2 regions of the Calothrix sp. UHCC 0171 genome follow, and region 2 is predicted to be linked to the other one. Evidence: predicted binding sites of a transcription regulator. Region 2 holds the regulator's gene; the other holds the start of a gene.

Region 1 (5,381 bases), on a different contig from region 2:
TATCAACAAGATCGTCAATTTGCTCAAGGAGTCGGTGGAGTGCGGGGAAGTGTTCGAGAAATGGTGGATTTACCGCAACTCTGATGAGTAATCAGTTGAGTTATGTCGCGAATACTAGTATGTGAAGGCAAAAGTAAAATTTTCCATCTGAATTGGGTTTTTCCAGGACGGGGAAACCCAGTTTTTCTTATCCATTCTCAATCCACAACATACTCTTAAGCATCATCAAAACCAATAACGCAGGTTGTACGATTTCGTCTCAGTAGAGATTGTCATTGCGTCGGCGTAGGGAATTACTGATTTAATAACTACGAATTACCAATTGCAGATTACGTAAGCGTAAGCCTGGCTGGATGGTATTGGGAATTACCTACTTATTGCCTTTTGGGGATTTTCTATATACGTAGAATTTTGAGTATTCCTAGTAACAATGTCGTTGTAACACGGATTTACATTTTTGCGGTCAATCGATACAATACAACTAATCAAATTTGACATCCTCTAAAGCATAAAAGAAAAGCTGACTCTACCTCAATGTATCGGGTAAAATCAGCCGGAATCTCAAAAGCTAAATTTCAGGGTGACACTCTGGGAATTACGATGTGCAATTCGGGTGTCTGTCGAAGATTGGACTCATGTTAAGAGTCATTGGGCGTTAAGCTCAAGTCGCGAGTTAGGCGTTAAGAGTCAGAAGTTGAGTCAATGTTTGAATGCTGCGGGAGACATGCATTCAACTCTAGGCTGCCAGTACAAAAAAGCTGCCTTTTAGGTGTAAAGCTGCATTTGCTGTTATTTGGTACCCTTAATTATGCAACTAATTTCCCTTAACCCCTAATCAGCGATTTATGCCATTTGGTTTTCAATTGCCCAGCGAGCTAACTCGGTGCGATTGTGAAGGTTAGTTTTACCTAACATGTTAGAAACATGGCTTTCTACAGTTCGCTGGCTAACGTTGAGTTCTTCAGCAATTTCGCGGTTCGCTAATCCCCTAGCTACAAACTGGACAACTTTCAGTTCGGTAGGTGTTAGCTGCACATCGAAAGGAACTTGAATACGAGAACCGTTTTCCCCACCTTTTGCTTGGTGCTCCTTCCAACGAATTGTTTGCTTGAGGGATGATTCAACCTGCGCCACTAGTTCTTCTGGCTCAAATGGTTTCACCATGTACACGTCAGCCCCTTTATTTAATCCCTTGACGCGATCGGCGCTTTGTCCTTTCGCTGACAGGAATAATACAGGAATCCAACTCGTGCGTTCGGTTTGCCGAACTTGCTCGACGAATGTATATCCATCCATTTCCGGCATCATTACGTCGCAAATGATCATATCTGGAATATCCTGCTCTAAAATTTCCAGAGCTTCCCGACCATTTTCGGCAGTGACGACCTCATATCCCCGGAATTCCAAGTAATCCTTCACCAGCAATATCAGGTTTGGGTCGTCATCAATTAGTAAAAGTCGTTTGTGGTCTTTCATGCTGGGTTCTTTCATAGCAGTGGCAATTGTCGCGCTTCGGTCCATCAGGGTATTGACTCGTTTCCTATGATGGTGGATCGTTAAAAGTGTGTGAGCCTTTCCCACTTAACTCGCCTTTGCTACCTTCACGCCTGAAAAGTGACAGTGACTTTTTTCGACATTCGGAAACTAGGGCTAAAGTCCAGTAAGGATACGTAGAGCAGTAGTATTTATAATGCGCTATTATATATCGCTTTGATGAGTGCGGGCGAAAAAACACTGATTAAATAATAATTATTCAAGTTCACATAAGTGTTGGTTTAAGATGCTCCCAAAAATTAACCCACGCTAATCAATGCTCTATTAAAGCTTACTGCTTTTCATATCCTTTTCATGGTTAAGCCTCTATTAATTGTTCGCCAACATTTTGGAAGCAATTTGGCAGAGAGTGGAGTAAAAATGCGTATTCTTCTACCACTTTATTGCCAATTAGATGTTCTTGAATAATTCGTTCGATTACTTCGGGAGTTGCTTGGCAATACCACACACCATCCGGGTAAACTACCATTATCGGTCCAGAACAACAAACTCGCAAGCAATTGGCTTTTGTTCTGAAGATGTAATTCAGGTTATTTTCTTGTGTCTGATCGAGTTTTAGCTCCTGAAGACGCTTTTTCAAATATTCCCATGATTCCAAAGAAGCTTGTTTAGAGCAACATTTTGGAATTGTTTGGTCAGCACACAAAAAAATATGTCGCTGGATTTTGGAAAGTCCTAGAGATTCTACAGAATTACTTAGGAATTTCTTTGCGGAAATTTTAGTATTTTCGGGTATTCTCAGACCTGATAATTCCGCCGTATTGTTACTCATCTCACACCTCCTGATTACTGTTCTATAACAATTTTCTGGGTTTGCAAATAAATTTGAAGATACAAAAATATTCATAAACCAAAGAAAAATCATCTGATGAACATTTTTGATAGAGTATTTTTACTTAATTAATTCCTGGAATCGTTATGGGACAAAGAAAAAATGCCAAGGAGAAGAGGGAACAGAAACAGGGGAGAAAAGGTATTCCAGAAGACAATGACGGGAAAGAAAAGAGGGGAGATGGGGAGAGGGGGAGAGGGGGAGACGCGGAGAGAGGGAGGGAAATAATATCTTCTTATATTTATTATTTTCCCCGTGTCCCCGTGTCCCCGCGTCTCCCTGTCCTCTTATGTCCACTGCCCATTGTCTAATAGTTCGGGAACCCGTACACAATAATTGATTGCTATTTGAAGCTGTATTTAGGTAAATTAGCACTCAGGAGTTGAGAGTGCTAAGAAGGCACGAATTAGTTATGGCAGCAGTATCATTAAGCGTATCAACAGTAAAACCTTTAGGCGATCGCGTTTTCGTCAAAGTCAGTGCTTCTGAAGAAAAGACCGCAGGTGGTCTTTATTTGCCCGACACAGCCAAAGAAAAGCCCCAAGTTGGCGAAGTTGTCTCTATTGGCGATGGCAAGTTCAAAGATGATGGTAGCCGCATGTCGATGGATGTCAAAGTAGGAGATAAAGTTCTTTACTCCAAGTACGCTGGTACCGACATCAAACTCGGCACTGACGAGTATGTATTACTTTCGGAAAAAGACATTTTAGCAATTGTTAGCTAGTTAGGTAGCGGGCGATGGTGAATGGATAATAGTTAATCGGTATATAGTTAACTGTTAATCTTCAATAACCAACAACCACTAACCAAAAATCGACAACCGATCTAAACAAAAAAACAGAGAATAGCTTACAAAGCGAATTACATTATTATGGCAAAGCGGATTATTTACAACGAAAACGCTCGTCGTGCCCTTGAGCGTGGTATGGATATTTTGACTGAAGCAGTAGCAGTTACCCTTGGTCCTAAGGGTCGTAACGTGGTATTAGAAAAGAAATTTGGCGCACCTCAAATCATTAATGATGGTGTCACCATCGCTAAAGAAATTGAATTAGAAGACCATGTTGAAAACACTGGTGTGGCTTTGATTCGTCAAGCTGCTTCCAAAACCAACGACGCAGCAGGTGATGGTACAACCACTGCTACCGTTTTGGCTCATGGGATTGTCAAAGAAGGTTTGCGTAACGTTGCTGCTGGTGCGAATGCGATCGTGCTGAAGCGCGGCATTGACAAAGCAACAGCTTTCTTGGTTGATAAAATCAAGCAACACGCCCGTCCTGTTGAAGATTCTAAAGCGATCGCTCAAGTTGGTTCAATCTCTGCTGGTAATGATGAAGAAGTCGGCAGCATGATTGCTCAAGCGATGGATAAGGTGGGTAAAGAAGGTGTGATTTCCTTGGAAGAAGGAAAATCCATGACCACCGAATTGGAAATTACCGAAGGTATGCGCTTCGATAAGGGTTATATTTCGCCCTATTTCGCAACCGATGCTGAACGCATGGAAGTTGTGTTTGACGAGCCTTACTTGCTTTTAACTGATAAGAAAATCGGTTTGGTACAAGATTTGGTACCCATCCTCGAACAAGTTGCTCGTTCCGGTCGTCCTTTGGTAATTCTTGCTGAAGATATCGAGAAAGAAGCACTTGCTACCTTGGTTGTCAACCGTTTACGTGGTGTCTTAAATGTAGCTGCGGTTAAAGCTCCTGGATTTGGCGATCGCCGGAAAGCTATGCTGGAAGATATCGCAGTTTTAACTGGTGGACAGTTAATTACTGAAGATGCTGGTTTGAAACTTGACGCAACCAAGATTGATAGCTTGGGTAAAGCTCGCCGCATCACCATTACCAAAGACAACACCACCATTGTTGCTGAAGGTAATGAGCAAGCTGTAAAAGCACGTTGCGAACAAATTCGCCGGCAAATGGAAGAAACTGAATCTTCCTACGATAAGGAAAAACTCCAAGAACGTTTGGCTAAATTGTCTGGTGGTGTAGCAGTTGTGAAAGTTGGTGCTGCTACCGAAACCGAAATGAAAGACAAGAAACTCCGTTTGGAAGATGCTATCAACGCTACCAAAGCAGCAGTTGAAGAGGGTATCGTTCCTGGTGGTGGTACAACCTTGGCACACCTTGCTCCTGAGTTAGAAACTTGGGCAAGCGGTAACCTCAAGGATGAAGAGTTAATTGGGGCAATGATTGTTGCTCGTGCATTAACTGCTCCTTTGAAGAGAATTGCTGAAAATGCAGGTCAAAATGGTGCGGTAATTGCCGAATACGTGAAGCAGAAAGACTTCAACGTTGGTTTCAATGCTGCTACTAACGAATATGTTGACATGTTCGCTGCTGGTATTGTTGACCCTGCGAAAGTAACCCGTTCCGCACTACAAAACGCAGCTTCCATCGCTGGTATGGTGTTGACAACCGAATGTATCGTTGTTGACAAGCCAGAGCCTAAAGATGGCGCTCCTGCTGGCGCTGGTGCTGGTATGGGTGGAGATTTCGATTACTAAACTTAATCATCTTGGGGTGGGTTTTGTGCCTGCCCTGGTCAAAAAACAGCTGTCTCTCCTGAAGGCGAGGTGGCTGTTTTTTTTTGTTCAATTTTATATTCAATCAGAAGGGAGATTTTTTGAGATGACGAATGGTGGAAACCGAGATGCAAGTCCCAGTCCCAAAAATAGTGCGTGCAAAATTTTTAATTGTTTATTTGTCGAAGGGAATAAGGCGTTATTAAAGTAGATGTATACCGCTTACAGGATGCTATTACGCAATTAATTGTCAGTATTCTCAGGAACAAAATATTACTAACTCAAAAATCAATAAATATTGAAAAGCAAAATCTTTTATTAAAAAAATCTAAAATTGAATCCTTTATGCTCGCTATTAACACTTGTCAGTAAAAAGTTTGTGATAACACTAAAGAGTACATTCATTAAGATGGCAAGAATTTTTTAGTCTCTTCCTCTAATCTTGTCATCATTTGTAGATATAGGAAT
Region 2 (5,381 bases):
GTGAATCATTGGTGCTGGTAACTTTAACACCTTCATTAGTAGTAATAAATTCGCCAGGTTGCTGACGGAATTGTTCCAAGCTTTGATTCTTACTTTGCTCGTTGATATTTTTCTCGTTGGTGCGATCGCTCATAAAGTTCTTGTTTACCTTTTGTTGATGAGTCGGGATTAATTAGACTTTTCCAGTGCGTAGATAAAAATGCATCGAAATCAATCGAAGTTGAAATTAAATGCAATAGAAAAGTCTAGTTGTAATGTTTTGTTAGAGATTATTTTTACTACCGTCTATCATTGTTCAAATTTTTAGCTAGAATAAACATCAACCAAATGTAATACTTAGTTCTATTGATATTTATGTAAAAAGATAGATGACGAAAATATCTAAGTTTATATACTCAATTTTTTTAATAATTAAGTAAGCAATTTTTACAATTTATTTTTTTAAGTAGAACGGTGCAAATAAACCGTAGACGCGGAGCGGCTTCTCGCAGAGTAGTATGTAACGAAAAGTAAACTGACTTGAAAAGCTCTTCCCTCCTGCCTTATGCCCTCTGACTTGAAAGAGTCATTAGTTATTAGTCATTTATTATTCCCCGCGTCCCCGCGTCCCCTATTATTCCCCGCGTCCCCTCGTCCCCCTTTCATGCTTGGCGATGAAATTTTTTCATTAGGACTGCCTCCTGCCTTGCCATAACGACAATTTTTAACACCGACCTACTTAATACTGATGTTAAGTATTCGTGTAAAAATAAATAGAACAAGTAGTCAGCGTTTGACTGAGACGTTCGACGAGCGCTTACACCAAAGGTCTTGCCCAACTTTGGGAAATAGTAAGCGAGACGCTTGCACTACTGATTTTTAGATGATTCCTAATTGAATAAAAAATAATAATTAAACGTTTCTATAGAAATCTAGTTTGATGTATGAAAAAAGATTAACTAGTACACAACGCCAGAAATAAAGCTACCATCTAACATGCTTGAAAAGCTGATAAAATGCTCTTTCTTTCTTTTGCCTTCTTACAAAGTTAGAAGTGACGGAAACCGACACCGTCTATTTTGCGCTTCTGACTTTTGCCTTCACGCACTAGTGGCGCGACACAGCTAAAATGATGCAATAGAAAATGTTCGTAGTTGTGCTTTAGCACATTCTCAAGCATAAGTCTAATGCACTAAATTTAGCTATGTCCTAGCAAATATTAGCGAAATCACTAATTAGCTAAAAGCTTCCGAAAGATATTCTGCGGCTGCCGCAACAACTGCGATCGCATTTTCATAGTCTAGTCTAGTAGGTCCCAAAACCCCTACACTACCCACAGCTACCGAACCGCGTCGGTAAGTCGAAGAAATTAGCGAGCAGCTACGTATCGGTTCTAATGGGTTTTCCGCACCAATCCGAACTGTCACCTTCTGCTTACCTGCTTCCTCGGCTTCTGGTTCCTCAAAAATCAATCGCCAAAGTTGTTCCTGTTCTTCTTCTAATAACTGAATGATAGTTTGTACCTGCTGTAATTGCGAAAACTCCGGTTGCCGCAACACCTCAGAAACCCCCCGCACCATAATTTGCGCGTTGGCTGGTGTAAAATTGCGACGGTTAATTTCCGCTAGCGAAGTCTTCAAAAATTCCCCATAATATTGAAATTCACGATCTAATTCCGTCCAATCTAGATTCGCTAATTCCAACAAACTTTTGCCCCGCAAATGACTATTCAAAAAGTTGGAGACAATCTGTAATTCCCTGTCAATTACTTCTACATCTGGTTGATTCCCATTATCACGTGTAGGAACGTCCAGTAACATTGAATGTGTCTCATATCCATCCGTCACCACAATCAACATTACCTTCCCAGCCTCGATTTGCACCATTTGTAAATGACGCAGCATCGCCGCACTATTTTGCGGCATCGTAATTAAAGTTACACAACCGCTTAAAGTGGACAAAATTTGCGCCGCACCATGCAACAGCGCTTCTAAACTCCAATCTTCCAACTTCAAACGCTTTTGTAGCGCTTGTTCAACTTGCAAAGATAGCACTTCACTCGGCGTTATTAACTGGTCTACATAGATACGATAGCCCGAATCGGAAGGAATTCGCCCTGCGGAAGTATGCGGTTGATACAACAATCCCACCTTTTCTAACATCCCCATCACATTACGGATTGTGGCAGAACTGACACCAAGGTTATATTCCTCAAGCAAGGTTTTGGAACCAACTGGCTCTGCTGTGGCAATGTAATGTCGCACCGTTGCCCAAAGTATATGCTGTTGTCGATTAGTTAGCTGGACTTGCATAGGTTGTGTTTACTAAAGGCAATTCTTAAATAAAAGTTTGATAAAGACATTGAAGAAGAGATGTAATCAGAAACTGAGAAAAAGAAAATTAAATTAATATTTAGTTAAGAAAGATAGCAAATTAAGTTGTTCAGAATAGAAAAAGCAAAATAAAGTTACATCTTTGGGGAAAATAATCGTATGATTACGCAAAGTTAACCAATCTGAGGTATTTTTGGAGTCAGCCGATGCAGTCATTGTTGGCAATTAACTGAATCAAATTGTCATCCGGCGAATACTCATAAACTTTACTTATATAAATATATTTTCACATATATCACCAAAAGGCTGTAGTTTTGATTACTAAAATACTTGTCAACTTGTTGTTGTAGCCTGCGTAGAAATGCGGGGTTTATTTTCCGAGGGATGCATAGGGGACAAGACTATGCTGATGTTTCCGTGTATCCCCCTCTTGCCAAAGTTTTCTAGTCTTGGCTAATGGTTAATACTGGGGAATTGAGGAGTCAACAATAATTGAATAGGCATCTATCCCACCAGAGATATTTTTAACATTTGTAAAGCCTTGGTTAACTAGCCACTGACACATTTGTTGCGATCGCACACCATGATGACAGAGAACAAGGGTTTCTTTTTCGGAATCTAAACGAGAATGAATTTCATCGCCCCAAGCAGCAAACTCGCTCAAAGGCAAATTAGTAAAGCCAGCGATGCTGGCGATATCTATCTCTTGAGGTTCGCGGACATCGACTAATTGCAGATGAGAATCGCCGGAGACTAAACGTTCTTGCAATTCTTCGACGCTGATTTGGGTAATAGTTAGATGCGGAGGTCTGCCAGTCATGAACTTTTAGTTAACAATATCTTTATCTTTACTTATCCTATTCTCCCATCTTGACAAAAAATTTATCAAATTGCTTAGTGGTGAGTGAAAATAGAGCATTTGTCATCAGTCTTTCTTTTTTCCCCTTTCCCCCTTCCCCCTTTACCTTTAACCTTAAATATCAGTGAGTGTGGAATAAAAATATGAGGAGAAGTCTATTCTTTCGTTTTCTGGCAGCAAGCTTGGTTGTGCTGCTGGTAAATTGCTTTATCTTCAGTGAAACTTCGGTTGCTGCTGCTTTTGGCTCTAACAAAAGTATTGGTGGTGGAGAGCAACCCAATGCAGCTATTTTTGTATCAAAACAAGCTCCAGCAATGGTGTCAATACTAAATACAGAACGCTTGCAGGGACTGGAGAAGCAAGTTGATTTATCGAATTTGAAAGCAAGTTTTTTGAGTAATTCTGGTATAGATTATCGCCAAGATATACAGCCTTGGCTTGGTAGTGAAATAACACTTGCTATCACGAGTTTAGATTTTGATCGTGATGCTGAGAATGGGAAACAACCTGGTTACTTGATGGCACTGGCAACTAAAGCACCTGAGAAAAGTCGCGAATTTCTGCAATTATTATTTTCTAAGCGTGTATTGGCAGGTGCAGATTTAAATGTTGAAGAATATGCTGGTATAAAAATTATCGCTGATTATTCCCAGCCCGAAAAAGGAATGCTAAGTGGTGCGGTTGTTGGTGATAAATTTGTGTTGTTTGCTAATGATCCGAAGGTGTTACGGGAAGCTATTAATAATGTCCAAGCACCCGATTTAAATTTAACTAGTTCCCCCCAGTATCAAGAAGCCGCCCAGCAAATTTCTCAGGGTGCGTTAGGCGTGACTTATTTAAATCTGCCTGCGGTTGCTGAATGGCAAGGCTTAAAGCTACCCGTACAAACTTTCGACACCCAGCTTGTTTCCCTATCTCTAGCCGCAAAAGGTTTACTCGCCGAAACCGTTGCCTTTACTCCTGAGGCAATTCCCACATCTTCGCCAAAACTCTCAAAACCAGTAGGCGCATTGCAATATATTCCACCCACTTTTGGAGTGACTTTTTCCAGCAGTGATTTGAGCAATATCAGTAGCAGCAATCTCGCCCGCTATTGGCAGCAACTAGCTGGTGCTTTATCAGGAAAAAGCGAAGTTAGCATTACTAATTTTGTACTACCTTTAGCAGAAGCACAAAATCGTTGGGGTGTAAACTTATCGGCAGATATATTTAAGTGGGTGACAGGCGAATATGCAGTTGCATTAATGTCAAACCCGCAACAAGGAAATCCTGATTGGGTTTTTGTGGTGGAAAAAACACCTTCATCACCCGATGGAATTTCCCGCTTGGATGAAATTGCTGCAAAAAACGGCTTAAGCGTGAGTTCGTTCACTTTGGACAAGCAACCCATCACCGCTTGGACACAATTAGCTGCTACTACCACCAAAACTGACGCTAAAGCCAAACCATCTTTCAGCATTGCCGCCCAAGCTTACGGGGTGCATACTACTCTTGGTAATTACGAAATTTTCACTTCATCTTTAGAGACAATGCATGAAGTTCTCGCCAGTAAAGATCATAATTTCACAGACAACCGTAATTTTCAAAAAAGTATTGCTGTATTTCCCAAAACCAATCAGGGGTACATCCATATTGATTGGGCAAATAGCCAAGATATTCTCCAAAAACAGCTACCCATCCTCAAACTGCTAAAAGTTGTCGCCAAACCATTATTTGACAATTTGCGATCGCTTACCATCAGTAACTACGATAACAGCGAGCGATCGCTCAAAGGTGGTGCGTTTTTCCAACTTGATAATTTTTGACTCAATATTTCTCCGTGTCCCCGCGTCTCTAAGTCTCCGTGTCAGTCTCAATAAATCAGTATTTAACCGAACATAGTGTGACACATTCACATCTGACACACCCCCTAAATTCTTCAGGGGTATATCACTATAAAATAGTGTATATAAAAATACTTTATGCAATAAGGGATGGCTGTTATGAGTAAACGTCGCTCCCAAAAGCTGCCAATCCTGACAACAATAAAAGCTCAATTAAAAGCTCAAATAGGGAATGGTTGCTTAAAAAGTGGATGGCTTTTGAGTATAATTACAATATTTTTCACAGCACCTGTACTTGCAGATGCTGCTCACTTTGGCACGATTAGTTTATCGCCTGGATTTAATCCAAACGCAACATCAATTTCTGGTTACACAGGGGGTGCTTAC

The links. Region 2 encodes HrcA, which represses chaperone genes, less so after heat shock. Its sites were predicted from a motif close to TTAGCACTCNNGANTCNNGAGTGCTAA; they were not measured.
Region 1: the regulator HrcA is predicted to act here: its motif matches at 2,755-2,781, upstream of groES (co-chaperone GroES).

The regions. Positions count from the first base shown of each region.
Region 1 covers NZ_JAYGHN010000001.1:303,898-309,278, forward strand. The annotation lists gene VB733_RS01175 (cytochrome P450) at 1-84, shown strand, start outside; gene VB733_RS01180 (response regulator transcription factor) at 844-1,521, opposite strand; gene VB733_RS01185 (ferredoxin) at 1,853-2,326, opposite strand; gene groES (co-chaperone GroES) at 2,799-3,110, shown strand; gene groL (chaperonin GroEL) at 3,258-4,895, shown strand.
Region 2 covers NZ_JAYGHN010000003.1:166,097-171,477, reverse strand. The annotation lists gene VB733_RS04165 (catalase) at 1-133, opposite strand, end outside; gene hrcA (heat-inducible transcriptional repressor HrcA) at 1,215-2,291, opposite strand; gene VB733_RS04155 (rhodanese-like domain-containing protein) at 2,773-3,132, opposite strand; gene VB733_RS04150 (DUF3352 domain-containing protein) at 3,315-4,976, shown strand; gene VB733_RS04145 (hypothetical protein) at 5,154-5,381, shown strand, end outside.